DNA from 4 places in the Streptomyces sp. NBC_00237 genome. Region 2 is predicted to be linked to each of the others. Evidence: riboswitches for the same ligand, from Rfam matches in the RefSeq annotation. Region 2 holds a riboswitch; each other region holds the start of a gene.
What was found. A riboswitch is a leader RNA that binds a small molecule or an ion and turns the genes downstream of it on or off. The one in region 2 is predicted to bind cobalamin.
Positions count from the first base shown of each region.

Region 1: it holds a riboswitch for cobalamin, as region 2 does, so the genes downstream of both, OG897_RS11285 (cobalamin biosynthesis protein) here and OG897_RS19445 (CoA-acylating methylmalonate-semialdehyde dehydrogenase) in region 2, are expected to answer to the same signal.
Region 3: it holds a riboswitch for cobalamin, as region 2 does, so the genes downstream of both, metE (5-methyltetrahydropteroyltriglutamate--homocysteine S-methyltransferase) here and OG897_RS19445 (CoA-acylating methylmalonate-semialdehyde dehydrogenase) in region 2, are expected to answer to the same signal.
Region 4: it holds a riboswitch for cobalamin, as region 2 does, so the genes downstream of both, OG897_RS23055 (ribonucleoside-diphosphate reductase subunit alpha) here and OG897_RS19445 (CoA-acylating methylmalonate-semialdehyde dehydrogenase) in region 2, are expected to answer to the same signal.

Region 1 is NZ_JAPEMT010000001.1:2,554,516-2,561,556, forward strand. Features, by position in the region: gene OG897_RS11275 (putative cobaltochelatase) at 1-1,830, opposite strand, end outside; gene OG897_RS11280 (cobyric acid synthase) at 2,113-3,687, opposite strand; gene OG897_RS11285 (cobalamin biosynthesis protein) at 3,684-4,634, opposite strand; cobalamin riboswitch at 4,705-4,844, opposite strand; gene OG897_RS11290 (hypothetical protein) at 4,993-5,214, opposite strand; gene OG897_RS11295 (inorganic phosphate transporter) at 5,243-6,529, opposite strand; gene OG897_RS11300 (lysozyme) at 6,708-7,041, opposite strand, start outside.
Region 2 is NZ_JAPEMT010000002.1:1,203,248-1,210,288, reverse strand. Features, by position in the region: gene OG897_RS19455 (S8 family serine peptidase) at 1-2,815, shown strand, start outside; gene OG897_RS19450 (helix-turn-helix transcriptional regulator) at 2,923-3,933, opposite strand; cobalamin riboswitch at 4,183-4,370, shown strand; gene OG897_RS19445 (CoA-acylating methylmalonate-semialdehyde dehydrogenase) at 4,638-6,137, shown strand; gene OG897_RS19440 (acyl-CoA dehydrogenase family protein) at 6,134-7,041, shown strand, end outside.
Region 3 is NZ_JAPEMT010000003.1:81,160-88,200, forward strand. Features, by position in the region: gene metE (5-methyltetrahydropteroyltriglutamate--homocysteine S-methyltransferase) at 1-1,319, opposite strand, end outside; cobalamin riboswitch at 1,536-1,759, opposite strand; gene OG897_RS27265 (glycoside hydrolase family 18 protein) at 1,873-3,240, opposite strand; gene OG897_RS27270 (aminotransferase class V-fold PLP-dependent enzyme) at 3,427-4,566, opposite strand; gene OG897_RS27275 (hypothetical protein) at 4,563-6,548, opposite strand; gene OG897_RS27280 (ABC transporter substrate-binding protein) at 6,812-7,041, shown strand, end outside.
Region 4 is NZ_JAPEMT010000002.1:2,096,968-2,104,008, forward strand. Features, by position in the region: gene OG897_RS23040 (carbon starvation CstA family protein) at 32-2,260, shown strand; gene OG897_RS23045 (YbdD/YjiX family protein) at 2,257-2,487, shown strand; gene OG897_RS23050 (GNAT family N-acetyltransferase) at 2,587-3,105, shown strand; cobalamin riboswitch at 3,165-3,306, shown strand; gene OG897_RS23055 (ribonucleoside-diphosphate reductase subunit alpha) at 3,451-5,850, shown strand; gene OG897_RS23060 (ribonucleotide-diphosphate reductase subunit beta) at 5,850-6,866, shown strand; gene OG897_RS23065 (helix-turn-helix transcriptional regulator) at 6,996-7,041, shown strand, end outside.

The DNA of each region.
Region 1 (7,041 bases), on a different contig from region 2:
GTCCGTCACCACGACCAGCAGCGGACGCCGCGACGGATCGCGCAGCCGCTCCACCCGCAGCACCTCGTGGGCCTTCAGCAGACCCGCCGCGAGGGGGGTGCGCCCGCCGGTGGGCAGGAGCTCCAGCCGGGCCGCCGCCGCGTCCACGGACGACGTCGGCGGAAGGACGACCTCCGCCTCCTTGCCGCGGAAGGTGATCAGCCCGACCTTGTCCCGCCGCTGGTAGGCGTCGAGGAGCAGCGAGAGCACCGCGCCCTTCACAGCGCTCATCCGCTGCCGCGCCGCCATGGACCCCGAGGCGTCCACCACGAACAGCACGAGGTTGCCCTCGCGGCCCTCCCGCGTCGCCTGCCGCAGGTCGTCCCGGCGCACGACGAGACCGCGTCCGCTGCGACCGCGCGCGTGCTGGTGCGGGGCGGCCGCCTGCACGGTCGCCGCCAGGTGCAGCTTGGTGAGCGCGCCTCGCGGCCGTACGGAACCCGTCGTACGACCGTGCTCGGTACGCGCTCGGGACCTGCGCCCCGCCGCCCCGTCGCCGAGGCCGGGCACGCTCAGCATCTTCGTGCGGAACGGCTCGGCGGACCGGGCGGCGGGCTGCTCGGGGCTTCCGCTGCCGGAGGGGGAAGGCTGCTGCTCCGGCTGCTCCTGGGGCTGCTCCGGCTGTTCCTGGGGTGCCTCGGGCGTGTCGCTCTGCTCCGACGCGCTGGTTTCGGGGGTTTCGGGCGCGTCGGGGCCGTCGCCCCGGGGCGGCAGGCCGCCTCCGCCGGGGCCGTCCGGATCGGGGTCGTCACCGCCCTCGTCCTCGCCCCCGTCCCGCGGGGGGCTGTTCTGCTCCAGGGTCTGGTCGAGCTTGTCCTCGTCGAGGCCGGGCGCGTCGAAGGGATTGCGGCGACGCCGGTGCGGCAGCGCGAGCAGCGCGGCCTGCCGTACGTCCTCCTCCTGTACGTCCTCACGGCCCGCCCAGGCGGCCAGCGCGGTCGCCGTACGCGCCATCACGATGTCGGCCCGCATGCCGTCGACCTCGAACGCGGCGCAGGTCGCGGCGATCTGGCGGAGCGCGTCGTCACCGAGCCTGACCTGCGGCAGCAGGGCCCGTGCGGCGGCGATCCGGTCCCGGAGGTCGGCCTCCTCCCCGGCCCACTTCGCGGCGAAGCCCGCCGGGTCGTCGTCGTACGCGAGCCGTCGTCGTACGACCTCGACACGCTGGTCGGTGTCGCGGGACGCGGCGACCTCGACGGTCAGCCCGAACCGGTCGAGCAACTGGGGCCGTAGCTCGCCCTCTTCGGGGTTCATGGTCCCGACCAGCAGGAACCGCGCGGCGTGCCGCACGGACACGCCCTCGCGTTCGACGTACGACGCGCCCATGGCGGCGGCGTCGAGCAGGAGGTCCACGAGGTGGTCGTGAAGGAGATTGACCTCGTCGACGTACAGGATTCCCCGGTGGGCGTCCGCCAGCAGCCCCGGCTCGAACGCTTTCACGCCCTCGCTGAGCGCCCGCTCGATGTCGAGCGCGCCCACGAGGCGGTCCTCGGAGGCGCCGACCGGCAGCTCCACCATCCGCGCGTCCCGCGCCACGCCGTCGGCGCTCGCGTGCGGGCCGTCGGGACACGCCGTATCGGGCGCGGCCGGGTCGCACGAGAACCGGCACCCCTCCACCACCGCGACCTGCGGCATCAGCGCCGCGAGCGCGCGCACGGCGGTGGACTTGGCGGTGCCCTTCTCGCCCCGTACGAGGACGCCGCCGACGGCGGGGGACACGGCGTTGAGCAAGAGCCCGAGCCGGAGGTCGTCCTGCCCGACGATCGCGGTAAAGGGATAAGGCGTACTCATACGGTCTCCATCATCGGTTCGTCACTTCCGTGCGGCCGGGTGGTGGTCCCGGTCATGTGCGCGTGCGTCATGGCCGGCCGCGTCCACGCGGCGCCGCTTCCGCCGAGCCTCCTTGGGCGGCGGGGCCGCCCCCGGGGGGGGCGAGGGGGGGACCCCCTGCTCGAGCGAAGCCGAGAGCTTGGGGGAGGGCGGGCAAGGGGGCGGCCTCTCTCGCTCCGGGCCCGCCCCGGAGCTGGCCCCGCCTCGCCCCGGTGCAGCCCGCACCCCGCCCGGGGCCCCGCCTCACCCCCGTACCCCCGGCGGCACGAACGGCAGCCCCACCGGCGCACCGGACTCGATCAGCCGCCACAGCCCGTCCGTGTCCGCGTGCTCCTCGATCAGGTCCCCCAGCCGGTCCAACTGCTCCTCCCGCAAGCCCCCGAAGCTCGTGTCCGGAGCAGGCACGAACCGGCGCCCGGAAGCCACTGCCACCTCCCGCAGGAACGCCCGCCGGAATCCGTCGCTCTCCAGCGACCCGTGCCAGTGGGTGCCCCACACCGCCCCCACCCGGCACCCGTCCAGGCTGTGTCCATCGTCATCAGAGATGAACCCTTCCCCGCCCAGCACTTCCGCCACCCCGTGATGGATCTCGTAACCCTCCACCGGCTCGCCCAGCGCCGAACCCACCGGCCGTGCGAGGGTCTTCTCACGGGCGAACCTCACCCGCACCGGCAGCAGCCCGAGCCCCTCGACGACCCCGGCCCGCGACTCCACCTCGTCCTCGATCAGTTCGCCCAGCAGCTGGTAGCCGCCGCAGATCCCCAGCACCGGCAGCCCCTCGGCGGCCCGCCGTGCCAACGCGTCGGCGAGTCCCCGTTCGCGCAGCCACTCCAGCGCCCGGACCGTGCCCCGCGTTCCCGGCACGACCACCAGGTCCGCGTCCGCGAGCTCCTCCGCCCGGTCCACGAAGCGGACGACCACGCCGGGCTCCGCCGCCAGCGCGTCCACGTCCGTGAAGTTCGACATCAGCGGCACCGCGCACACCGCGACCCGCAGCACGTCCTCGCCGACCGGCGGCGCGACCACGGACTCCCGGACCGCGCCCCGCAGCGACACCCGCAGCCCGTCCTCCTCGTCGATGCCCAGCCCGTGGGCGAAGGGCAGCACGCCGTACGTCTTGCGCCCGGTGAGGTCCTCCAGCATGTCCAACCCGGGCTCCAGCAGCGACACATCGCCCCGGAACTTGTTCACCAGGTAGCCCGCGACCAGCCGCTGGTCCTCCTTCGCCAGCAGCGCCGTCGTCCCGAAGAACGACGCGAAGACCCCGCCCCGGTCGATGTCCCCGACTACCACCACCGGGAAGTTCGCGGCCCGGGCGATCCCCATGTTGACGATGTCGGTCCGCCGCAGATTGATCTCGGCGGGACTCCCCGCCCCCTCGCAGATCACCGCGTCGTAACTCGCGCGCAGCTCCGCCAGGCACTCCGTGACCGTCCCGAGCAGCGCCTCCCGGTGCCCGCCCTGGACCCCCTTCCCGTACGTCTTCCCGCCCGCCGTGCCGAAGAAGCCGCGCGCGCTCATCTCGCCCACGGGCTTGCCGAGCAGCACCACCTGGCTCGACTTGTCGCTGCCGGGCTTGAGCAGGACGGGGTTCATGAGAGCGGTCGGCTCGACCCGCGCCGCCTGCGCCTGCATCGCCTGCGCGCGGCCGATCTCCGCGCCCTCCCGCGTCACGAACGAGTTCAGCGACATGTTCTGCGCCTTGAACGGGGCGACCTTCACCCCCTGCCGCACCAGCCACCGGCAGATCCCCGCCGTGACCACGCTCTTGCCCGCGTCCGACGTGGTTCCCGCGACCAGCAGTCCGCCGCCGCTCATGATGTACGCCCCTTCAGCACGGACGCCGCCAGCCGCCCCGCCGCACACGCGGCCAGCGCCAGCACGCCCACCCGGCGCGACAGCCGCACCGCACGTTCGATGTCGGGCACGGCCACCGGCCGCCCGCTCTCCCCGTTGAGCACCGCCCGGTGCTCCACCCGGCCCGCGTACGACAGCGTTCCGCCGAGCCGCACGCCCAGCGCGCCCGCGAAGGACGCCTCGACCGGGCCCGCGTTGGGGCTCGGGTGGGCGGCGGCGTCCGCACGCCAGGCCCGCAGGGCGCCCCGGGTGTCGTCCCCGGCCAGCACCGCGAGCGCCGCCGTCAGGCGTGCCCCCGGCCAGCCCGCCACGTCGTCCAGGCGTGCCGAGGCCCACCCGTACCGGCGGTGGCGCGCCGACTTGTGCCCGACCATCGCGTCCAGCGTGTTCACGGCCCGGAACGCGACGAGGCCCGGCACGCCCCCGACCGCACCCCACACCAGCGCGCCCACCACCGCGTCCGAGGTGTTCTCGGCGACGGACTCGACCACGGCACGCGCCATCTGCTGGCCGTCCAGGGCCTGCGGGTCGCGCCCGCACAGGTGCGGCAGGCGTTCGCGGGCCAGCTCCAGGTCCCCGGCGGCCAGCGCCCCGCCGATCGCACGGGCCTCGCGGCCCAGTGACGTACCGCCGACGACGGACCACGTGGCGGCGGCCGTCAACGCGACGGAGGCGGCGGGGGAGCGGCGTACCAGACGGGAGGTGACGGCGGCGGCCGTGGCCGCCCCGCCGACGCAGACCAGGGTGTGCAGCACGCCCCGTCCCCGGTCGTCGCGCCACAGGACCTTCTCGACGGCTCCGGCGGCACGCCCGAAGGCGGCGACGGGATGGCCGTGACGGGGGTCGCCGAAGACGGCGTCACCGAGCATCCCGAGAGCCGCACCGACGGCGAATGTGTACGGGGGCATGACAACGGAACCGCGTGTACCGCAGCCGGGCATGGCGACGTGTCCTTAACTCAGGGTCCGCGCCCTGCGTTCGACGTGACGAGCGGCTGGGAGTTCCTGGCTTCCGTACGGCTCTCGCGAGCCGCACGGTGACAGTGGCGGGACCGCGCCGGATTCGCACCGGCTTCCTCTCCATGCCGCCGTAATGGCTCCGGCAGTCCACCACGCCCCGCGAACAACCGTCAACCTGGGGTTGACCTGCGGGAGGCCGGTGTGCGGAGGCCCACAGGGGGTCGCCGAGGGGTCCACGGGGGCGCACGCAGAACCGCCCCGCGCACGGGGCGCGGGGCGGTTCTGTGAAGCGGGGGTGGAGCGCCGGTCAGGCGACGATCAGGAAGATGCCGTACGCCACGGCCGCCGCGCACAGCGCGAAGCAGGCGTACGCGCCCGTGCGCGCCATGGCCGCCGAGCCGCCCGAAGCGGTGGCGCTCTCCTGCTTGGCGAGGCCCACGATGCCGAGGGTGAACAGGCCCACCAGAGCGATGGTGGCCACGAGGCTGACACCGAAGACGGTGCCGAGAGCTGCCCAGTCGATGTTCATGCGATTGCGTCCTTAGACCCTTGGGCCCTCAGACCGACGCGGCCGGGCGGGCCGGTTCGGCGGGGGAGTGGATGGTGGCCTTCAAGTCGCCGGTGGCCGCGTGGGTGGCGTCGGACGGGAAGACACCGGCCGGGGGCGGGGTGACCGCGGCCATGGCGGTGGTGACGACACCCGCGGGCTCGGCCGGGGCGAGCGGGGCGGCCGGGCCCTGCAGGTCGTCGGCGGTGACGTTGGTGTGGTCGACCGGCTTGCGGCGGGACAGCGTCCAGATCACGCCGGAGCCCGCGACCAGCAGGACCGCGACGGCGGCGACGCCCCACGTGCCCTGACCGGTGAGGAACTCGGCGGCCGCGGCGACCGCGCCGGCGGCCGGCAGCGTCAGGCCCCAGGCGACGAACATCCGGGTCGCGGTCGACCAGCGGACCACGCCGCCCTTCGGCGCGAGGCCCGAGCCCATCACGGAGCCGGAGCAGACCTGGGTGGTGGAGAGGGAGAAGCCGAGGTGCGAGGAGGCCAGGATGACCGTCGCGGCACCGGTCTGGGCGGCGAAGCCCTGCGGCGGCTTGAGGTCGGTGAGGCCCTTGCCCATGGTGCGGATGATGCGCCAGCCGCCGAGGTAGGTGCCGAGCGCGATGGCGACACCGGCCGAGACGATGACCCACAGCGGGGGGTTCGCGCCGGGGGCCAGCACGTTGCCGGTGACCAGGGCCAGGGTGATGACACCCATGGTCTTCTGCGCGTCGTTGGTGCCGTGCGCGAGGGAGACGAGACCGGCGGAGGCGATCTGGCCCGCGCGGTAGCCCTTCGCGGTGGCCTTCTCGTCGGTCTTGGACGCCAGCTTGAAGGTGAGCTTCGTGGCGAAGTACGCGGCGAGACCGGCGACGATCGGCGCGGCGATCGCGGGCAGCAGCACCTTGGTGATGACGACGCTGCCGTTGACGCCGGAGGCGCCCACCGACATCAGGGTGGCGCCGATGAGGCCGCCGAAGAGTGCGTGGGAGGAACTGGACGGCAGGCCGATCAGCCAGGTGAACAGATTCCAGAGGATGGCGCCGACCAGTGCCGCGAAGATCACTTCCGTCGTGATGCCGCTTTCGTTGATCAGCCCCCCGGAGATCGTCTTCGCGACCTCCACGGAGAGGAAAGCACCAACGAGGTTCAGCACGGCGGACATGGCCACCGCCGTCTTGGGCTTGAGTGCGCCGGTCGAGATGGTGGTCGCCATCGCGTTGGCAGTGTCGTGGAAACCGTTCGTGAAGTCGAACACGAGAGCGGTCACGATCACGATTCCGAGAAGGAGCGTGATGTGTTCCATTTACCCAGGCAATCGTTTGAGGTCAGTGGCTGTTGGAACGTAAGCAACCTGAGTGAACGGAAGATGAACTGGGCGGGGCGTCCCGGTGACCCGAAATGCCGTGCCGCCGTTCCGGTTTTCACCGGAACGGCGGCACGGGCGGGTTCTCCCTAGGGACGTCTGGGGGCGCCCGGGGCCGTCAACGCCGCGTGAAGGCGCTCAGCCTGCCGTGCGACCCGTTGAAGAGATTCTGGTCACCCGGAAGTGCGCCCCGGGCGTTGTCGAACTGCCAGATCGTCCAGTACGACCAGCCCGCGGGCAGCGGACCCGGCGAGGAGTTGTAGCGCGCCAGCCACAGGGCGTGGTTCCGGCCGAACGCCGTGCTCCTGCCGGTGCACTCGTTCCACCAGAGCGTGGTCGTGTAGATCACCGGACGGCGGCCCGTCCTGCGGCGCACCTCGTCGCTGAAGGACGTGATCCAGGTCCGCATCTGGGCGGGCTTCAGCCCGTAGCACTTGTTCCGCTTGTTGATC
Region 2 (7,041 bases):
GGCCGCCCGCTCGGGCGCCGACATCGTCAGCATGAGCCTGGGCGGCAGTCCCACCGACGGCACGGACGTACTCAGCCTCACCCTCGACGAACTCAGCGCGGAGACCGGCACCCTGTTCGTCGTCGCGGCGGGCAACACGGGCTCCGACTACTCGGTGGGCACCCCGGGCACCGCGGAGCGAGCGCTGACCGTGGGCGCCGTCGACCGGGACGACAAGCTGGCCCCCTTCTCCAGCCGAGGCCCGCGCGTCGGGGACAACGGCGCCAAACCCGACCTCACCGCTCCCGGCGTCGACATCGCCGCCGCCCGCGCCGCCGGCACGTCCATGGGCCGCCCGGTGGACGCGGCCTACACCGCCGCGTCGGGCACGTCCATGGCGACCCCGCACGTGGCGGGCGCGGCGGCGATCCTGGCCGGGCGCCACCCCGACTGGAGCGCCCAGCAGCTCAAGGACGCGTTGATGAGCACGACGCGTACCGCCCCCGACCAGACGGCCTACGAGCAGGGCGCCGGCCGGGTGGACGTGGCCCGCTCGGTGCGCCAGCAGGTGCGCGCCACCGGCACCACCACCTTCGGCACCCTGGCGTCGGACACGGGCGCGCGGCAGGTGAAGGTCACCTACACCAACGACGGTGACGCGCCCGCGTCGCTCACCCTGAACACCACCTTCGACAAGCTCTACGGCTCCCCGGCCCCGGCAGGTGCCGTGGGCGTCCCCCAGCAGGTCACCGTGCCCGCCCACGGCACTGCCGACGTCGCCGTGACCCTCGACACGCCCGCGCTGCCGGAGGGCGTGTACGGCGGACGCCTCACCGCCACCTCGGCCGACGGACAGGCCGTCGCGCACACCGTTCTCGCCGCGACGAAGGACCCGGTCAAGCACAAGGTCACCGTGCGCGGCGTCGACCGCGCCGGGAAGCCGGGCGAGATCTCCCCGCTGATCCTGCTGGGCCCCACGGGCCGCTTCGACGTCTTTCAGGAGGTGCCCGCGGGGCAGAGCGTGACGGTGGACCTGCCCCAGGGCAGCTACTACCTGCACGGCGTGATCACGCAGCACTCGGAGGACAACGTCATCAACAGCCTGGTGGTCGACCCCCAGTTGCGGGTGAGCGGTGCCACGGACCTGGTGCTCGACGCACGCAAGGCGGTACCCGTGGAGATCCGGACCCCCCAGCGGGCCGAGCAGCGGGGTCCGCTGGTCTTCTCCACCCGCTGGAAGAGGAAGGACCGGGAGTTCGTCAGCTACTTCACCAGCTCGCACAGCGGCGGACAGCTCCTCTACGTCACGCCCACCAAGGAGTTCACCGAGGGAACCTTCGAGTTCTCCTCGCGCTGGCAGCTGGCCGCACCGATGCTCGGCGCACGTGCGGTCTCCGCCACCGCCGCGGCCGGTGTCCCCGTCCGCCTGCTCCACAACTCTCCCGCCGTGGAAGGGGTACGACGCCTGCGGGTCGTCGACGCCGGTCGCGGACGCACCGAGGACTACGACGCGCTGCGCGCACGGGGCGTGGACGTCCGAGGAGCGGCGGTGCTCGTGGAACTGGAAGGGTCGGAGTACGACGAGGCGGTGACCTCGGCCGCCCGCGCCGGAGCCGCGGCCGCCGTCACCACCGCCGGGGGCAACAGGTACGCGGCCACGCCCTGGCAGCCGGTGAGCCAGCGGCTGCCGGCGATCGGGCTGTACGCCTCCCACGCCACCGCGCAGCGGCTGCGCGTGCCGGGCACCGGGCTGGAGTTGAAGGGGACCCCGGAGAGCCCCTACCTCTACGACGTCGTACAGCTCTCCGAGCAGCGCGTTCCCGAGCGCGTGGTCCACCAGGTCGGGCCGAGGAACACGGCCACCGTGACCTCGCGCTACCCGGCCACGAGCGGGGCACGGTACGTCGCGGAGAACCTGGAGTCCTGGCGTCCGTGGGAGGAAACGGCCCTCGCCCTGCGGTCCCGGTACGTCCGCACCGGGCAGGCGCGGACGGAGTACCTGAGCGGTCCCGCCGACACCCGGTGGCTGCACTGGGTCAACCCCCGCAACACCTGGGCGTTTCAGGCACTGGGGACGGGCATGCTCGGCCCCCTGCGCACCTACCGGCCCGGTGAGCACGTCACGGAGAGCTGGTACGCCCCCGTGGTACGCCCGGCGATCCCCCGAGGCGTCGAAGGACTCGCCCTCCGCAAGGGCGGCCAACTGACCATCGGCATACCCGAGTTCGCCGACACCGCCTCCGGCCACTACGGCTACGCCCTGCCCCGCAAGGACGCCGGTACCCCCTACCCCGACGAGACCCGCGCCGTACTGCGTCACGACGGCAAGGTCCTCGCCGAAGGCCCCCGGGCGTGGGGCGTCTTCCCCGCGGGCGGGGACGACGGCCGTTACCAGTTGGACCTCGACGTGCAGCGCACCAGCCCCGAGGGCACCCTCTCGCGGGCCACCAGCACCCGCTGGTCGTTCACCGGCCCTCGCCCGGCCGAGGGCAAGCAGTCCCTGCTTCCCCTCCTCCAGCTCGACTACGACGTGGCCACCGACCTCCGGGGCTCCGCCCCCGGCTCCGGGTCCTTCGTCTTCGGAGTGAGCGCCCGCCACCAGGACGGTCTGACGGGCCGTTCCGTGAAGGGCATGGAGGTGTCCGTCTCGTACGACGACGGCGGGCACTGGCAGGCGGCGAAGACCTCCGGACGGGGCGACGGCGCCTACCGCGTCCGGGTCACCCACCCCTCGACCGCCCGCACCAGCGGGTACGTCACGCTGCGGGTCCGCGCCTGGGACGACGCGGGCAATGAGGTGAGGCAGGAGATCGAGCGGGCGTACGCGCTGAGGTAGTACGCGAGGTCCGGAAGCCGCGACCACCCCCCGGCCGCGGCTTCCGTACGTCCTAGACAGCCGTACGTCCTAAGGCAGCCGTACGTCCTAAGGCAGTGCCGGTCGCGCTACGACAGCCAGTCGCGCCGCGCCGCCTGCCACACCAGCTGCGTACGCGACGTCGCGCCCGCCCGCTGCATCAGTGCGGTGATCCGGCGCTGCACCGTGCGGTGACTGACACCCAGCTGGCTGGCGATCGACTTGTCCGCCACGCCCGCGACGACCAGCGAGAGCAGATAGCGTTCGTCGTCAGCGAGACGGGCGCCCGGTCCCATGCCGCCGGCGAAGTCGGCCAGTACGCCCTCCTCGGTGACGTGCAGCGGGGTCCCCGCCGCCCACTGGATGTCGAACAGGGCGACGAGGGCGTCCAGGAGACTGCTGCTGCGGATGACGGCGGCGGTCGGCTCGCCCCGGGCGGCGGTCGCGCCGCCCGGCATCAGCGGGCAGACGGCGACGGAACTGTCCACGATCACCATGCGCACGGGCAGTGTGCTGGTGGCGCGGGCCGCTTCACCGGCGCGGATGCCCTGGGCAACGTTGTCGACCATGCCGGGTTGCTCCAGGCAGGCCCGTTCGTAGATCGCCTCGTAGCGGATGCCCTGAGCGAGCAGCTCGAACTCCTCGTCGTTGTCCTGGGCGCGCAGTGCCACCGGATCGGCTTTGCAGAACCACCGCAGGTCACTGCGGGCCCCGTAGGCGAGTTGGCGCAACTGCTGGCGGATGGCGCCGCTGCCAGTGATCACCTCGACCAGTTGCCCGGCGTCATGGCGCCGACCGTCCGCCCGGTACTCCTCGGCGAGCTGTTCCATTCCGCGCCGCGCCCACTCCAGCGCTTCCTGGCCGCGCGCCAGCAGGGGCTGCAGCGCCACGTCCGGCGGGACGGGTACGTACCGCATGCCGCCGTCGCCCGGCAGCCGTCCGACCAGACCTTTGTCGTGCAGGGAGGACAGAAGCAACGCCGCCTCGCGTTCCCGGATGTGGAGCCGTTGGACGATCTCGTCCACGCCCGCACCCCGTACTTCCACCAAGAGGCGGTAGACCCGCTCCTCCGCCGCCCCGACCCCTGCTATCTCCAGCACGCGCCTTCTCCTCGCCACGGCCCACCCCGAGCGGACGCCCACTGTGCCACCCATGATCGAACAGGATGCCTACCAAACGATCAGAAGACCACCACGGTTCGGACGGGAGTTCTCCCGAACCGCCACACGGGTCACCCTTGTTGGGGTCTGCGGTGGCCCGTCCTGCCTCGACTGTGAGCGGAGAACGGGCTTACAGGTGAGGGGAGTTAGTGGCGGAAGGTGGGGGGTGGACTTACTAGGACGTCCAACTATATCGTCGTGGGACAAGGTCCGCGGTGCAGGGAAGCCGGTGTGAATCCGGCACGGTCCCGCCACTGTGACCGGGGAGTGTGCTGTCACCACTCGCCACTGACGAGGCCCTGAGGGGCCGGTCGGGAAGGCGGGCGGCACGCGGAGATCCGGGAGTCAGGATACCGGCCGCGGAACGTTCCGTGTTTTCCACGAGGATGGAGCAGACACGCATGGCACCGGTTTGTACCCACGACCCTGGTGATCCGGCGGGGCGCACTCAACTCACCCTGCGCTCATAGGACTTCGAAACCCGTACGAGGGACCCGCCCGCGCCTCCCCGCGCGCGCATCGCCCCGTACGCGGTCCCGTCGTCCCCTGTCCCACGGCGTCCACCGGCACCGCACGCACCCGTGCGCCCGTCGGCGGTCCGCCGTGCCCTCCCCCGGATCTCACCTGACGAGAGCAGGCACTCCATGGTCCGAGAACTCACCCACTTCGTCGGCGGCAAGCACACCGTCGGCACCTCCGGCCTCTTCGGCGACGTGTACGACCCCAACGACGGCACGGTGCAGGCGCGCGTGCCCCTCGCGGGCCGCGCCGACACCGAGGCCGCCATCACCGATGCCGTCAACGCCCAGCACGAATGGGCCGGTTGGAACCCCCAGCGGCGCGCCCGCGTCCTGCTGCGCTTCCTCCAGCTCGTCGAAGAGGAGCGCGACTCCCTCGCCCGGCTGCTGTCGTCCGAGCACGGCAAGACCGTCGCCGACGCGCACGGTGACCTCCAACGCGGCCTGGAGGTAGTGGAGTTCGCAGCCGGGATTCCCCATCTCCTCAAGGGTGAGTTCACCGACAACGCGGGCACCGGCATCGACGTCCACTCGCTGCGCTCCCCGATCGGCGTCGTCGCCGGAATCACCCCCTTCAACTTCCCCGCGATGATCCCGCTGTGGAAGGCCGCACCCGCCCTCGCCTGCGGAAACGCCTTCATCCTCAAACCCTCGGAGCGGGACCCCTCCGTACCCCTGCGGCTTGCGGAACTCTTCCTGGAGGCCGGGCTGCCGCCCGGTGTCCTCAACGTGGTCAACGGCGGCAAGGAAGCCGTCGACACCCTCCTGGAAGATCCTCGCGTCGGCGCGCTCGGCTTCGTCGGCTCCACCCCGGTCGCCGCGCACCTGTACGCCACCGCGGCCGCCCACGGCAAGCGCGCCCAGTGCTTCGGCGGTGCCAAGAACCACATGATCGTGATGCCGGACGCCGACCTCGACCAGGCCGTCGACGCCCTCGTCGGCGCGGGTTACGGATCGGCGGGGGAGCGCTGCATGGCGATCTCCGTGGCCGTGCCGGTCGGCGAGGAGACCGCGGACCGGCTCGTCGCGGCGCTCAAGGAACGTGTCGGAGCCCTCCGGATCGGACGCTCCGACGATCCCGAGGCCGACTTCGGGCCCCTCGTCAGCAAGGACGCGCAGGAGTGGGTGCGCCGCTATGTCGACATCGGGGTCGTGGAAGGGGCGGAACTCGTCGTCGACGGACGGGACTTCATGCTCCCGGGACACGAGAACGGCTTCTTCGCCGGAGCCTCCCTCTTCGACCGGGTCTCCCCGAAGATGCGCATCTACCGGGAGGAGATCTTCGGGCCCGTGCTCTGCGTCGTACGCGCCGAGAACTACGAGGAGGCGCTGCGGCTGCCCAGCGAGCACCCGTACGGAAACGGTGTCGCCATCTTCACCCGCGACGGCGACACCGCCCGCGACTTCACCCGCCGCGTCAACACCGGCATGGTCGGCGTCAACGTGCCCATCCCGGTGCCCGTCGCCTATCACACCTTCGGCGGCTGGAAGCGGTCCGGCTTCGGCGACCTCAATCAGCACGGGCCCGACGCCATCCGCTTCTACACCCGTACGAAGACCGTCACCTCGCGCTGGCCCTCCGGGGCCAAGGAGGGCGCGAGCTTCACGATCCCGACCATGGGATGAGCGCCATGACGACCTCAGCCGTACTGTCGGAGGACCAACAGGCCCTCGTGGAGACGACGTTGGACTTCGCCCAGGACCAGCTGGCCCCGTACGCCGTCCGCTGGGACCAGGACAAGCACTTCCCCGTCGACGTGCTGCGCAAGGCCGCAGGGCTCGGGCTCGGCGGGGTGTACGTCCGCGAGGACGTCGGCGGCAGCGGCCTCGGCCGCTCCGACGGAGTCCTGATCTTCGAGGCACTGGCCTCCGGCTGCCCGTCCGTCGCGGGCTACCTCTCCATCCACAACATGGTCGCCTGGATGATTGACGCGTACGGCTCCGGGGAACAGCGAGCACGTCTGCTGCCCCGGCTGTGCTCCATGGAGGACCTCGGCAGCTACTGCCTCACCGAACCGGGCGCGGGCTCCGACGCCGCTGCCCTCACCACCCGCGCGGAGCGCGACGGCGACGACTTCGTCCTCACCGGGGTGAAGCAGTTCATCTCCGGGGCGGGCGTATCGCAGGTGTACGTCGTGATGGCGCGCACCGGCGGCGAAGGGGCGGGCGGCATCTCCGCGTTCCTCGTCGACAAGGACGACCCCGGACTCTCCTTCGGGCCGAACGAGACGAAGATGGGCTGGAACGCGCAGCCCACCCGCCAAGTCGTCCTGGACGGCGTGCGCGTCCGCGCCGACCGGTTGCTCGGGCGCGTCGGCGACGGCTTCCGCATCGCCATGAACGCCCTGAACGGCGGGCGGCTCGGCATCGCCGCCTGCTCGCTGGGCGGTGCCCGCAGTGCCCTCCACCAGAGCCTCACGTACCTCGCCGACCGGAAAGCCTTCGGAGGGCGGCTGCTCGACTCCTCCGCGCTCCAGTTCCGGCTGGCGGACATGGCGACGGAACTCGCCGCCGCCCGCTCGCTGGTGCA
Region 3 (7,041 bases), on a different contig from region 2:
TGGGTGCGCTGGGCTGCCGTCCGCTGCTCGTACGGGGCGGAGCGGCGGCCGTCCGCGTCGGTGACGGCGTCCACGCGGGCCCGGACGGCCGGGTCGCGGGTGATGGGGGAGTTGGCACGGGAGGCCAAGTCGGCCCGGTTCGCGGCCAGTTCGGCGGCGATGGCGGACGTTCCCTGGGTGAGTCCCCTGGCGAGCGTGACGATCTCCGTCGTCTTCTGCCGGGCGAAGGCCAGCCAGCGCCGGATCTCCCGGTTGACGTCGCGCTCGGCGGAAGCGTCGAGGGGAACGTGCAGGAGGGAGCAGGAGGCGGCCACGTCGACGCGGTCGGCGAGGCCGAGGAGGGTGCCCAGGGTGGTGAGGGACTTCTCGAAGTCGTTGATCCAGATGTTGCGGCCGTCGACGACGCCCGCGACCAGGCGCTTGCCGGGCAGGCCGCCGACGGCGGCCAGCGCGTCGAGGTTGGCGGCGGCGGACTCCGTGAAGTCGAGCGCGAGGCCCTCGACCGGTGCCTTGGCGAGGACGGGCAGCGCGTCACCGAGACGGTCGAAGTAGGAGGCGAGGAGGAGTTGCGGCCGGTCGGTGAGCGAACCGAGGTCGCGGTACGCGCGGGCGGTGGCGTTCAGTTCGGCAGGGGTGCGGTCCTGGACCAGGGCGGGCTCGTCGAGCTGCACCCACTCGGCCCCGGCGGCCCGCAGGTCCGCGAGGACTTCGGCGTACACGGGGAGGAGGCGGTCGAGGAGGGTGAGCGGTTCGAAGTCGGCGGCCACCCCCGGGGCGGGCTTCGCCAGGAGGAGGTACGTGATGGGGCCGACCAGTACCGGGCGTGCGGTGAGGCCGAGACCGAGGGCTTCGGCGAGCTCGCCGACCTGCTTGGTGGAGTCTGCCGTGAAGACGGTGTCCGGCCCCAGCTCGGGTACCAGGTAGTGGTAGTTGGTGTCGAACCACTTGGTCATTTCGAGCGGTGCGACGTCCTGGTTTCCGCGTGCCATGGCGAAGTAGCCGTCGAGGGAGCCGGTGGCGACGGCCTCGCGGTGGCGGGCGGGGATCGCGCCGACCATGACGCTGGTGTCCAGGACGTGGTCGTAGTACGAGAAGTCGCCGGTGGGCACCTCGTGGAGGCCCGCCTCGGCCAACTGCTCCCAGTTCGTGCGGCGCAGGGCCCGGGCGGTCTCCTTCAGGGCGTCGGCGGTGACCTTGCCCTTCCAGTAGCCCTCGATCGCCTTCTTGAGTTCGCGGTTCCGGCCCTGGCGGGGATAGCCGTACACGGTGGCCCGTGCTGCCCCGGCTGCGGACTTCGAGGTCGTGGAACTCGACGCCACGGAAGGTGTCACGGAACTTGTCGCGGAATCGGTCACGGAACTTGTCACGGAAATCTCCTTCGCGAGATGACTCCTGAGAATCCCGGAGGACGACACGGGCGCGAAGGGATGACGAGATCGGGCGGAGACCGGACGGCACCCGTTACGGGTGCGGTCCTCCGCCTGATGTGTACGCCGACCCGCCCACGAGGTCACCGGGATTGTCCGTACGCGATGGGTCACGTACGGGCGACGGGCAGGTCTTCGGACTCGCGGGCACGCCTGCCGATCCGTCTGGCAGACACCTACCGGCCGTCGCTTCCCAGGTCCGTCAGGACCCAGTGCGTATGACGGCTGTCGTTCCCACTCACCGCTGCGGGGCAGTCCCGGATTCCCACCGGGTTCCCTCTTACGACGCGCCTGCCTGGCGGGCAGGGCGAACCAGTTGCACCAGACACACTAGTTCAGGGTGGGGCGTGCCGTCTGCCGGGCTTCGGTCCTGGTGCGGGCACGACGAACGGGCGGCCCTGGTGCGGGCCGCCCGTGGTGGACGAGTTGCGCCTGCTGAAGGCGGTCAGCGTCGGCCGAGGCTCCGGTCCAGTGCCCGGTACAGCTCGCCGTCCTCGGTGTCCGCGTCCAGCGACCAGGCCATCACGCCGCCGAGCCCCCGGGCCCGTACGTACGCGCCCTTCGTGGCGAGGACCAGCGGGTCGTCGTACGTCCACAGGGTCGTGCCGTCGAACAGCCAGGCGTGTCCGGCGAGCAGGTCGCGGTGGACCTCGAACTTGCCCTGCTGCACGAGGGGCTTGAGCTCCTTGTAGTCCGCGTAACCCGCTGCCCACTTGGCGGGGGCGGGGCCGGTCGCGGGCTTGCCGAGGCCGTTGCCGCCGCCGGTGACGCCGGTCCAGCCCTGACCGTAGAACGGCATGCCGACGACCAGCTTGCGGGCGGGGGCGCCGCGCTTCAGCCAGGACTCCACCGTGCCGTGCACGCTGAAGTCGTTCCGGGCGAAGAGTGCCGACTGCTGGGCGGTCTTCTTCTCGCCGCTGACGTGGAAGTCGTAGCCCTGGAGGTTGACGAAGTCGAAGTCCTTCATGATCTTGCGGACCTCGAAGCCCGCGTCGATCTTCTCGTCGGCGGTCGGCACGAACGCGGACAGCTCGTAGTGCTTGCGCTTCTGCTTGCCGTACGCGTCGAGCTGGTTGCGGAACTCCTTCACCAGGGCGGTGAAGTTCTGCTTGTCCTCGGGCCGGTAGACGGTGTCGGTGTCACCGGCGGAACCCGGCCACTCCCAGTCGATGTCGATGCCGTCGAAGACCCCGTCGGCCGCTCCGTCGCCGCCGCGTGCCCCGTCCTTGGGCAGGTTGCCCTTGATGTAGAGGTCGATGCAGGAGGAGACGAGGGCCTTGCGGGAAGCGGGGGTGAGGGCGGCGTCGGAGAAGTGCGTCGACCAGCTCCAACCGCCGAGGGAGACAAGGGCCTTGAGGCCCTTGTGCTTGGCCTTCAGCTCCTTGATCTGGTTGAAGTTCCCGGCCAGGGCCTGGGTGTCGGTGTCGGCCGTGCCGTCGACGGAGGTCGCGGCGTCCAGCGGGCGCTGGTAGTCGGCCCACGGGTCGCTCTCGCCCGGGACGGGCGTGAGGAAGCACTTGCCGCCCTTGTCGACGTTGCCGAAGGCGTAGTTGAGGTGGGTGAGGCGGGCTGCGGTGCCGCTGGTGTCCAGGTCCTGGACCTGGTAGTCGCGGCCGTAGACGCCCCACTGGGTGAAGTAGCCGACCCGGCGGAGGGCCGGCTTGTCGCCGTGCCCCGCCTGCTGGGCGGAGGCGGCAGCCGAATCCTCCGTCGCTGCCGGGGCGGCAGCGGCGGAGGGGGCCAGTGTGGCGAGGAGCGAAGTGACGCAGGCGGCGGCTATGAGAGCCGACCCTTTCAGGAGTCTTCGTCGCATGTGCGGACGCTATTGGTCTGGACCATGCAGGGTCAAGAGGTGGCCGTGCCGAGTTGCGGCGAGAGGGGTCCGCGCTCAGCGAAGCGGTGCGACGTGGCCGGGGCGACGGAAAGGGAGAGCTCCTCGGTGACCTCCGTGCTCGACCGGCCGAGCCCGATCGGAGGCCGAGGCCCCGGCGTCCTGAGATCAGGGGGTGCCGAGGAGTGTGCCCAGGGCCGATGCCAGGGTTTCGTACTCCTTCGGAGTGTTGTAGATCTGGCCACTGATGCGGATTCCGCCGCCGCCCGGCCAGGGCCAGATCAGGACGCGGAAGCCCAGGCGGCCCGCGATCTCCTCGCGGAGTGCGGTCGACTCCTGCGACGTCCTGGCGAACCCGGGAGGCAGCCGCAGGGAGCGCATCGGCAGGCGGTCGTCGTACGGCAGCGGGACCACGCCGGGGATGCGGGCGAGGAGCTCGGCCCCGTACGACACGAGCGTGCTGTTGTGACGGCGGACGCGTGCGGGGCCCAGCCGTGCCAGGAGTTCGAGGCCCTCGGGGGCGGCCAGCCAGCCGGTGTAGTCGACCGTGGCACGGTACTCCAGCGAGCGCGGGAAGCCGCGTTCCTCCTCCCAGGAGGGGATGGGCGCGGGGACGTGCGCGCGGAAGGGGGCCGCCACCGTCAGCAGGGCGCTGCCCGGTGGCGCGTAGCCCCACTTGTGCAGGTTCCCGAACCAGAAGTCGGGTTCCCCGGCAAGGGGTTCGGCGAGCGCACCCGGGGCGTGTGCGCCGTCGACGAGGGTGGTCACGCCGCGTTCGCGCAGGTCGGCGAGGAGCGCGGGAGTCGCGATGAAGCGTGCCGTGGGGGAGCTGATGTGGTCGAGTACGGCGACCCGGGTGCGGGGAGTGACCCCGGCCAGGACCGCCTTGCGTACCGCTTCCTCGTCGGGGAGCGACGGGTCGAGCGGGACGGTCACGACGCGGGCTCGGCGGGCGGCGGCGGCCACGACCGTGCCGTAGCCGTGGTCGGTGACCAGGATCTCGTCGTCCGGCCCCCAGCGCAGGCTGTCGAGCGCGAGGTTCGCCGCCTCGGTGGCGTTGGTGACGAGCGCCGCACCCTCGGGGTCGGTGCCCAGGTGGTGGGCGATCCGGGTCCTCGCCTCGGCTGTCCGGTCCGGCGCGCTGAGGAAGAAGGCGTCGGGGTCGGCGGCGGCCTCGTCGAGGAGCCGCCGGTGGGTCTCCGCGACGGGCGTCGGGACGGCCCCGAAGGAACCGTGGTTGAGGTGCGCCACGGAGGGGCCGAGCCGGAACAGCTCGGCACCCCCGGGGAAGGCGGAGGGGGACGTCATCGGACCTCGACGGTCACTGTGCGGCCCGGGGCGACCCGGGTACGGACGCTGCTGTACGTCACTCCGTCGATCACTTCGGTACGGGCGGGCTTGACCATGCCGTCGACCTTAAGCGTGCGGTGCGTGCCGCGGAAGCGGGCCTCCCAGGTGTAAGGGGTGGCGCCCGTGGTGTGGGTGAGGGTGGAGCGGCGGGCGGTGTCGTGGCGGAGGGTGAAGGCGGAGTCGCCGACGCGCAGGTCCTCGACGGCCAGCCACTGCATGCCGGAGGGGAGGCCGGAGTGGGTGGTGAGGGTGCGGGCGGGGGCGTTCGGGGCGACGCCCATCAGACCTTCGACGGTCTGGCCGACGAGGGAGAAGGAGACCTCGGGGTAGTCGCCGTTGGTGCCCTGGCGGGTGTTGACGTGCTGCACGTCCTTCTGCGCGTAGACGTGCTGCATCCACTTCCAGGCGGTGTCCGGGCGGTCGTTGGCGAAGAAGGTGTCGGGGAGGTAGGTGAGTGCTTCGATGTTGGTGGGGCGGTCGGGTCCCGAGGACTGGGCGTCGATGTAGTCGAGGTACGCCTCGCGGCGCTCGCCCGGAGCGACGATCCCCTTCATCGGCATGAACCAGCTGTTCTCCTTGCCCCAGCCGGTCAGCGCACGCCCGTCGGTGGTGTAACCGCGCACCATGTCCGCGCCCGAACCGCCGCCGCTCCAGGCGGTGTTGAAGTACGACTTGAGGTCGCGGGCCTTGCGGTCGAAGCGGGCCGCCGTCTTCTTGTCGCCCTTCGCGCGCGCCAGTGAGGCCACCGCCCGGTAGGCCCGGTACTGGGAGCCGATGGCGTCGCCGGACTCGGCGAGGGGTTCGTCGCTCTGTTCGTTGTAGCTGGCGACGCCCTGGAAGATGCCCTTGCCGGTGCCCTCGGCGACCTCGGCGCGGGGGCCGTTGTCCTTCTGGCCGTCGTGCAGCGTGACGAACTCCTCGGTGGCGTGCCGGTAGAAGTCCCACAGCGCCGGGTCGTCGAGGTAGGCGCGGTCGCCGCTCCAGCGGTACGCCTCCTCCGCCTTCTGTACGAGTTCGAAGACGGCGGGCACCTCGCGGACGAAGAGCCCGGGATTGCGGTAGTCGATGGACAGGGGCGTGCGGTTGTCGAAGTTGAGGGCCCAGACGGGGTAGTACCGGTGCTCGGGGGTGGCCGAGGCGGCGAAGGCGCGCAGCATCGCCTTGTTCTCGGCGTGCAGGCCCAGCACGCCCGCGCCCGCGAGCTGGTGGGCCATGTCGCGCGAGTAGTAGCCGCTGCGGTTGGCGTAACCGGCCCAGTAGGACGGGCCGTAGAGGGCGCTTCCGGTGCCGCCGGTCTGGCGTTCGTCGGCGTTGAGGGGGCCTTCGGTGCCGGGCAGGTGGACCCAGCTGTTGGCCTTCTTCGTGGCCCAGGCGAACATCTCGGCGACCCGGGGGTCGCTGGAGGTGACCTTGGGTCTGGCGGGTGCGGCGGGGGAGACCATCACGTCGTCGGCGTTGACCCAGCCATCGCCGGACTCGAAGGCGATCTCCAGGCGGTCGCCGGGCGACAGGTCGACGCTGCCGAGCGTGTGGCGGCGGTAGTTGGCGGCGGCGGGGAGCGCCTGGGAGACGACGACCGTGCCGTTGATCCGCAGGACGTACTTCCCGCCGGGGCCGCCGGTGGCGATCCACGCCGAGACGACGTACGCGCCCCGGCCGGTCGCCGTGACCGTCTGGGAGACCTTCCTTCCGCTGCCCGCGTCGAGGTAGGCGAGCCGCTTCCCGCTGTGCGGGTTGTTGGTGGCCGTGCCGGTGCCGGGGGTGAACTGCCAGGCGGAGCCGCCGAGTTCGAAGCCGGGGTCCCGGACCGTGAGGGGCTCTTGGCGGGGTGCCTCGGCGGCGGTCGCGGACTTCCCGCCGAGAGGGCCCAGCGGTGTGAGCGGGGCGAGCGCGGCGAGCAGCGCGACGGCGGACAGCAGCGTCATGCGGGAACGCGTCATCGGGTTCTCTCCCGGATTCGGGGTGGAGTCCGGGCGGGGGCGGCCCGGGACCTTGCCGGGCACGGAAGGCCCGGGGCAGCCGCACGCTAGCAACCCGTCCCGGCCGATTGCAATGAATCTGACAGTAGTTGAACGACGGCCAAGCTGAAAGTTTTCAGCGATGCATTGCAAGTAGGCCGATGTCGCTTGTAGTGTCCGGCTCCGTCGCCGCACGACGGCGACCCGTCACGACATGCGACGGTCGAAACTGGGGAGGGGCCACCATGGCCGACGTCGAAACGAACAACAGCACCGCACCGCAGGATCGTTCTCCGCAGGGCCGTTCTCCGCAGGGCCGGTTGGAGCGCAGGAGCGTCCTGCGTCTGGGCGGCGGCGCGATGGCCGCCGGACTCGCGGCCTTCGGCTCCCTCGGCCTGACCGGTTGCTCGGGCGACGGGGCGGGCGGACTCGACGGAGGGAGCGGCTCCGGCGCCAAGGGCGACCCGAAGAAGGG
Region 4 (7,041 bases), 890 kb from region 2:
CTGTAAAGATCGCGCGAGGGGACGGATCGCCATGGCAGAGCCGAGACCGACAGCCGAGACCGAGCAGGCCGGGGCTCCCCCGGCTCCCGCCCGGCGGAGGCCGACGCCCAAGTCCGTAGTGATCTGGAGCCTCGTCGGACTCGTCGGCGCCGTCGGCTGGGCGGTCCTCGCGCTCTCCCGGGGCGAGGACGTCTCCGCGGCCTGGATGCTGGCCGCGGCCCTCGGCTCGTACGCCATCGCGTACCGCTTCTACTCGAAGTTCATCGCCAACCGGGTGCTCAAGGTCGACAAGACCCGCGCCACCCCCGCCGAACTCAACAACGACGGCGTGGACTTCCACCCCACCGACCGCCGCGTCCTCTTCGGCCACCACTTCGCGGCCATCGCGGGCGCGGGCCCGCTGGTCGGGCCCGTGCTGGCGGCCCAGATGGGCTACCTGCCCGGCACGATCTGGATCGTCGCGGGCGTCATCTTCGCGGGCGCCGTCCAGGACATGGTCACGCTGTTCTTCTCCACCCGCCGCAACGGCCGTTCGCTCGGCCAGATCGCGCGGGACGAGATCGGCGCGGTCGGCGGCGCGGCGGCGCTCATCGCCGTGTTCGCGATCATGATCATCCTGCTCGCCGTGCTCGCCCTGATCATCGTGAACGCGCTCGCCGAGTCCCCCTGGGGCGTCTTCTCCATCGGCATGACCATCCCGATCGCCCTCTTCATGGGCATCTACCTGCGCATCCTGCGTCCGGGCCGGGTCACCGAGGTCTCGCTCATCGGCGTCGCCCTGCTGCTGCTCGCGATCGTCTCGGGCGGCTGGGTCGCCGAGTCCTCGTGGGCCGAGACGTTCACCCTGGAGCCGGGCACGCTGGTCATCTGGATGGTGATCTACGGCTTCCTCGCGTCGGTGCTGCCCGTGTGGCTGCTGCTCGCCCCGCGCGACTACCTCTCCACCTTCATGAAGGTCGGCACGATCGGCCTGCTCGCGGTGGGCGTGCTGATCGCGCTGCCGACGCTGAAGATGGACGGCATCACCAAGTTCGCGACCAGCGGCACGGGGCCGGTCTTCGCCGGTTCGCTGTTCCCGTTCGTGTTCATCACCATCGCGTGCGGCGCGCTCTCCGGCTTCCACTCGCTGATCTCCTCGGGCACCACCCCGAAGATGATCCAGAAGGAGACGCAGATCCGGACGATCGGCTACGGCTCCATGCTGATCGAGTCGTTCGTCGCGATCATGGCGCTGATCGCCGCCTGCATCATCGACCCGGGGCTGTACTTCGCCATCAACTCGCCCGCCGGCCTGGTCGGCGACACCGTGCAGGCGGCGTCCACGGCGGTCGGGAACCTCGGGTTCACCATCTCCCCCGCCGACCTGGCGCAGGCCGCCAAGGACGTCGAGGAGGCCAGCCTGCTGCACCGTACGGGCGGCGCCCCGACCTTCGCACTCGGCCTCTCGGAGATCTTCTCGGCGGCCTTCGGCGGGACCGCGATGAAGGCGTTCTGGTACCACTTCGCCATCATGTTCGAGGCGCTGTTCATCCTCACGACGCTCGACGCGGGCACCCGCGTGGGCCGGTTCATGCTCCAGGACATGCTCGGCAACGTCTACAAGCCGTTCAAGAACGTCAGTTGGAAGCCCGGCGTCTGGATCGCCAGCGCCATCGTCGTCATCGCCTGGGGCTACTTCCTGTGGGTCGGCGTGCACGACCCGCTCGGCGGCATCAACCAGCTCTTCCCCCTCTTCGGCATCGCCAACCAGCTCCTGGCCGCCGTCGCGCTCGCCGTCTGCACCACCCTGCTCATCAAGTCCGGGCGGCTCAAGTACGCCTGGGTGACGGCGATCCCACTCCTCTGGGACGTCGCGGTCACCCTCACCGCGAGCTGGCAGAAGATCTTCTCCGCCGACCCGAGGGTGGGCTTCTTCGCCCAGCGCGACGTCTACCAGAGCGCCCTGGACAAGGGCCTCGACAAGGTCGGACTCGCCAAGAACCGCGACCAGATGGAGACCATCGTCACCAACTCCACGGTCGACGGCATCCTTTCCGTCCTCTTCGCCGTACTGATCGTGGTCGTCCTCTTCGAGGCGTGCCGCGCCTGCCTCAAGGCGATCCGCAACCCGGCGGGGGTCAGGCTCAGCGAGACCCCGTACGTCGAGTCGAAGATCGTCGCGCCCGCCTCGCTCTTCGCCACCAAGGAGGAGAAGGCGGAGCTGGCGGCAGCCGGAATCGGGCCCGAGGGCGGCTCGGTCAAGGAGGCGAGCAAGGCATGAGCACGGGGGCGCCGAAGGACGCACTGAGCACCGCGGGCCTGCGGCACCGGCTGTCCCGCCTGCGCCTGTTCGTACGCGAGCTGACCGGCGAGGCGACGTACGACCGGTACGTCGCCCACGCCAGGTCGCACGATCCGGACGCCCCCGTGATGACCCGCCGCGCCTTCGAGCGCAGCCGCACCGACGCCCGCGAGGGCGACCCCCGGGACGGCTTCCGCTGCTGCTGAGCGGATCGGATCCCTCCGCTCACGGACGTGTACGGCCCGGTGTTCCGCCCCTCGATACGGGGTGGGACGCCGGGCCTTCGCCGTTGCACACTGCCGGGCATGACTGTGCTTGCCCGAAAAGACATCCGCGTCCGCACCGCCGAACCCGCCGAATACCCCGAAGTGGGCGACATCACCGCCGGCGCCTACCTCGGCGACGACCTCCTCTCCGGCGGCCCCCAGGACCCGTACCTGACCGTCCTGCGCGACGCCGCGACCCGCGCCGAGAAGGCCGAACTGCTCGTCGCCGTGGACGCCGACGGGACTCTCCTGGGCACCGTCACCTATGCTCCCCAGGGCAGCCCCCTCCAGGACATCGCTCAGGCCGACGAGGCCGAATTCCGCATGCTCGCGGTCGCGCACGCCGGTCGGGGCCGAGGGGCGGGCGCCTCGCTCGTACGGGCCTGCATCGCCCGCGCACAGGCCACGGAAGGGGTCGTACGGCTGGTGATGTCGACCCAGCCCGCGATGCGCGGCGCGCACCGGATCTACGAGCGCCTCGGCTTCGTACGGACGCCGGAACGGGACTGGGAACCGGTGCCGGGACTGGGGCTCCTGACGTACGAAAAGGCCCTGTAACCCGCGAAAACCGGGCCGCGTGGTCGGCACGCGACACAACATGTGGTGGGTTCCCCAACGGGGACCCACCACATGTATGCTCGTCCTCGCTGTCGCCGCAGGGGAATCCGGTGAGAATCCGGAACTGTCCCGCAACGGTGTGTCATGTGCGCTTTTGCGCACCGCCAAGTCCGAGGACCTGCCGACGGCCGATCCGGCTCGACCGAGCCGGATTCCGATACGTCCGGGCCTCGCGGTTGGGCCGGTGGACGCCAGGCGACGTACGCCCTTTTCGGGGCTGACGTGTGCTCGCGCGCCCCCGCTCCCCGCCTCGTGGCCCCGCGCCGAGCGAGGGAGAGCCCCCACGTGACCATCGCGCCAGTCGATCCGGCCATCGCCGAGCAGAGTCAGGCTGAGAACCAGGACGCTCCGGGTACCGCGCTGCTGCGCACCCTGACCGACCTGACCGCCGACCTGACCGACACCGACCCCGGCCGGGTCGCCGCCGCCGCCCTGCGGGGGCGCAACGCGCGCTCGGACGCCGCCGAGCTCCGGGAGCTCGCCACCGAGGCCGCCGCAGGACTCATCTCCGAGGACCCCGCGTACTCGCGCCTCGCCGCTCGCCTGCTCGCCCGTACGATCCGGGACGAGGCGGCCACCCAGGGCGTGGGCTGCTTCTCCGAGTCCGTCGCCGTCGGTCACCGCGAAGGGCTCATCGCGGACCGTACGGCCGACTTCGTCGCGAAGCACGCGGCGGCGCTCGACGAGCTGATCGACCTCGAAGGCGACGACCGCTTCGAGTACTTCGGCCTGCGCACGGTCTACGGCCGCTACCTGCTGCGCCACCCCATCACCCGCCAGGTCGTCGAGACCCCGCAGCACTTCATGCTGCGCGTGGCCTCCGGCCTCGCCGAGGACGACAGCGAGCGGGCTCTCGCCGAGGTCGCCTCCCTGTACCGCCTGATGAGCCGCCTGGACTACCTCCCGTCCTCGCCGACGCTCTTCAACTCCGGCACCCGCCACCCGCAGATGTCGTCCTGCTACCTCCTCGACTCCCCGATGGACGAACTGGACTCGATCTACGACCGCTACCACCAGGTCGCGCGCCTCTCCAAGCACGCGGGCGGCATCGGCCTCTCGTACTCGCGCATCCGCGCCCGCGGCTCCCTGATCCGGGGCACCAACGGCCACTCCAACGGCATCGTGCCGTTCCTGAAGACGCTCGACGCCTCCGTCGCGGCCGTCAACCAGGGCGGCCGCCGCAAGGGCGCAGCGGCGGTCTACCTGGAGACCTGGCACGCGGACATCGAGGAGTTCCTGGAGCTCCGCGACAACACGGGCGAGGACGCCCGCCGCACCCACAACCTGAACCTCGCCCACTGGATCCCGGACGAGTTCATGCGCCGCGTGGACCAGGACGGCCAGTGGTCGCTGTTCTCCCCCGCCGACGTCCCCGAGCTGGTGGACCTGTGGGGCGACGAGTTCGACGCCGCCTACCGCAAGGCCGAGGCCGCCGGTCTCGCCAAGAAGTCGATGTCGGCCCGCGAGCTGTACGGCCGCATGATGCGCACCCTCGCGCAGACCGGCAACGGCTGGATGACGTTCAAGGACGCCTCCAACCGCACCGCCAACCAGACGGCGGAGCCGGGCCACACGGTCCACTCCTCCAACCTGTGCACCGAGATCCTCGAAGTCACCAACGACGGCGAGACGGCTGTCTGTAACCTCGGCTCGGTCAACATGGGCGCCTTCGTCCTCGCCGACGGCGAGATCGACTGGGACCGCCTGGACCAGACCGTCCGCACCGCCGTCACCTTCCTCGACCGCGTCGTGGACATCAACTTCTACCCGACCGAGCAGGCCGGGAACTCCAACTCCAAGTGGCGCCCGGTCGGCCTGGGCGCGATGGGCCTCCAGGACGTCTTCTTCAAGCTGAAGCTCCCCTTCGACTCCCCGGAGGCGGCCGCGCTCTCCACTCGTATCGCCGAGCGGATCATGCTCGCGGCGTACGAGGCGTCCTGCGACCTCGCCGAGCGCGCGGGCTCCTTCCCCGCCTGGGAGAAGACCCGCACCGCCCGAGGCGTGCTGCACCCCGACCACTACGGCGTCGAGTCCGCCTGGCCCGAGCGCTGGGACGCCCTGCGCGCCCGCATCGCCAAGACCGGCATGCGCAACTCGCTCCTCCTGGCCATCGCCCCGACGGCCACCATCGCGTCCATCGCGGGCGTGTACGAGTGCATCGAGCCGCAGGTCTCCAACCTCTTCAAGCGCGAGACCCTCTCCGGCGAGTTCCTCCAGGTGAACTCCTACCTGGTCCGCGACCTCAAGGAGCTCGGCGTCTGGGACGCCCAGACCCGCGAGGCCCTGCGCGACGCGTCCGGCTCCGTCCAGGGCTTCAACTGGATCCCGGCCGAGGTCCGCGACCTGTACCGCACCGCCTGGGAGATCCCGCAGCGCGGCCTGATCGACATGGCCGCGGCCCGCACCCCGTACCTCGACCAGTCCCAGTCCCTGAACCTCTTCCTGGAAACGCCCACCATCGGCAAGCTCAGCTCGATGTACGCGTACGCCTGGAAGAAGGGCCTGAAGACGACGTACTACCTGCGCTCGCGCCCCGCCACCCGGATCGCCCGCGCCGCGGGCTCGCAGAGCGCCTCGGTCGCGGCCCCCACCACCCTCCCCGCCCAGCAGGTGACCGACGTGACGGACGCCGAAGCGCTCGCCTGCTCCCTTGAGAACCCCGAGTCCTGCGAGGCATGCCAGTAATGAGCACCGACAAGAACAAGAACCTCCTCGACCCGGGCTTCGAGCTGACTCTCCGCCCCATGCGCTACCCGGACTTCTACGAGCGCTACCGGGACGCGATCAAGAACACCTGGACCGTCGAGGAGGTCGACCTCCACTCGGACGTCGCGGACCTGGCGAAGCTCACCCCGGGCGAGCAGCACATGATCGGCCGCCTCGTCGCGTTCTTCGCGACCGGCGACTCGATCGTCTCGAACAACCTCGTCCTCACCCTGTACAAGCACATCAACTCCCCCGAAGCGCGCCTCTACCTCTCGCGCCAGCTCTTCGAGGAAGCCGTCCACGTCCAGTTCTACTTGACCCTTCTGGACACCTACCTCCCCGACCCGGACGACCGCGCCGCCGCGTTCGACGCCGTCGAGGAGATCCCCTCCATCCGCGAGAAGGCGCAGTTCTGCTTCAAGTGGATCAACGAGGTCGAGAAGCTCGACCGCCTGGAGTCGAAGGCCGACCGCCGCCGCTTCCTGCTCAACCTGATCTGCTTCGCGGCGTGCATCGAGGGCCTGTTCTTCTACGGCGCCTTCGCCTACGTCTACTGGTTCCGCTCGCGGGGCCTGCTGCACGGTCTCGCAACCGGGACGAACTGGGTCTTCCGTGACGAAAGCTGCCACATGGACGCCGCCTTCGCGTTCGTCGACACCGTCCGCGAGGAGGAGCCCGACCTCTTCGACGACGAGCTCGGCCAGCAGATCACGGACATGATCAAGGAGGCCGTCGAGGCGGAGCTCCAGTTCGGCCGCGACCTGTGCGGTGACGGCCTGCCGGGCATGAACACCGAGTCCATGCGCCAGTACCTGGAGTGCGTCGCCGACCAGCGCCTGGTCCGCCTGGGCCTGGCTCCGGTCTACGGCTCGGAGAACCCCTTCTCCTTCATGGAGCTCCAGGGCGTCCAGGAACTGACGAACTTCTTCGAACGCCGCGTCTCGGCGTACCAGGTGGCCGTCGAGGGCACCGTCGGATTCGACGACGACTTCTAGGCCGTACGGCAGTACGCACGCTTGAGGGCCCCTTCACCGGATGGGGTGGAACGCGACTGTTCCACCTGCGGGGAGGGGCCCTTCGGCGTACCTTGCAGAGCACTCTGCCCCGCCTGCAAGGGAGTTGAGATGCACCCCGACCACTCTTCGCAGCCTCGTCCCCAGCCCGAGCCCC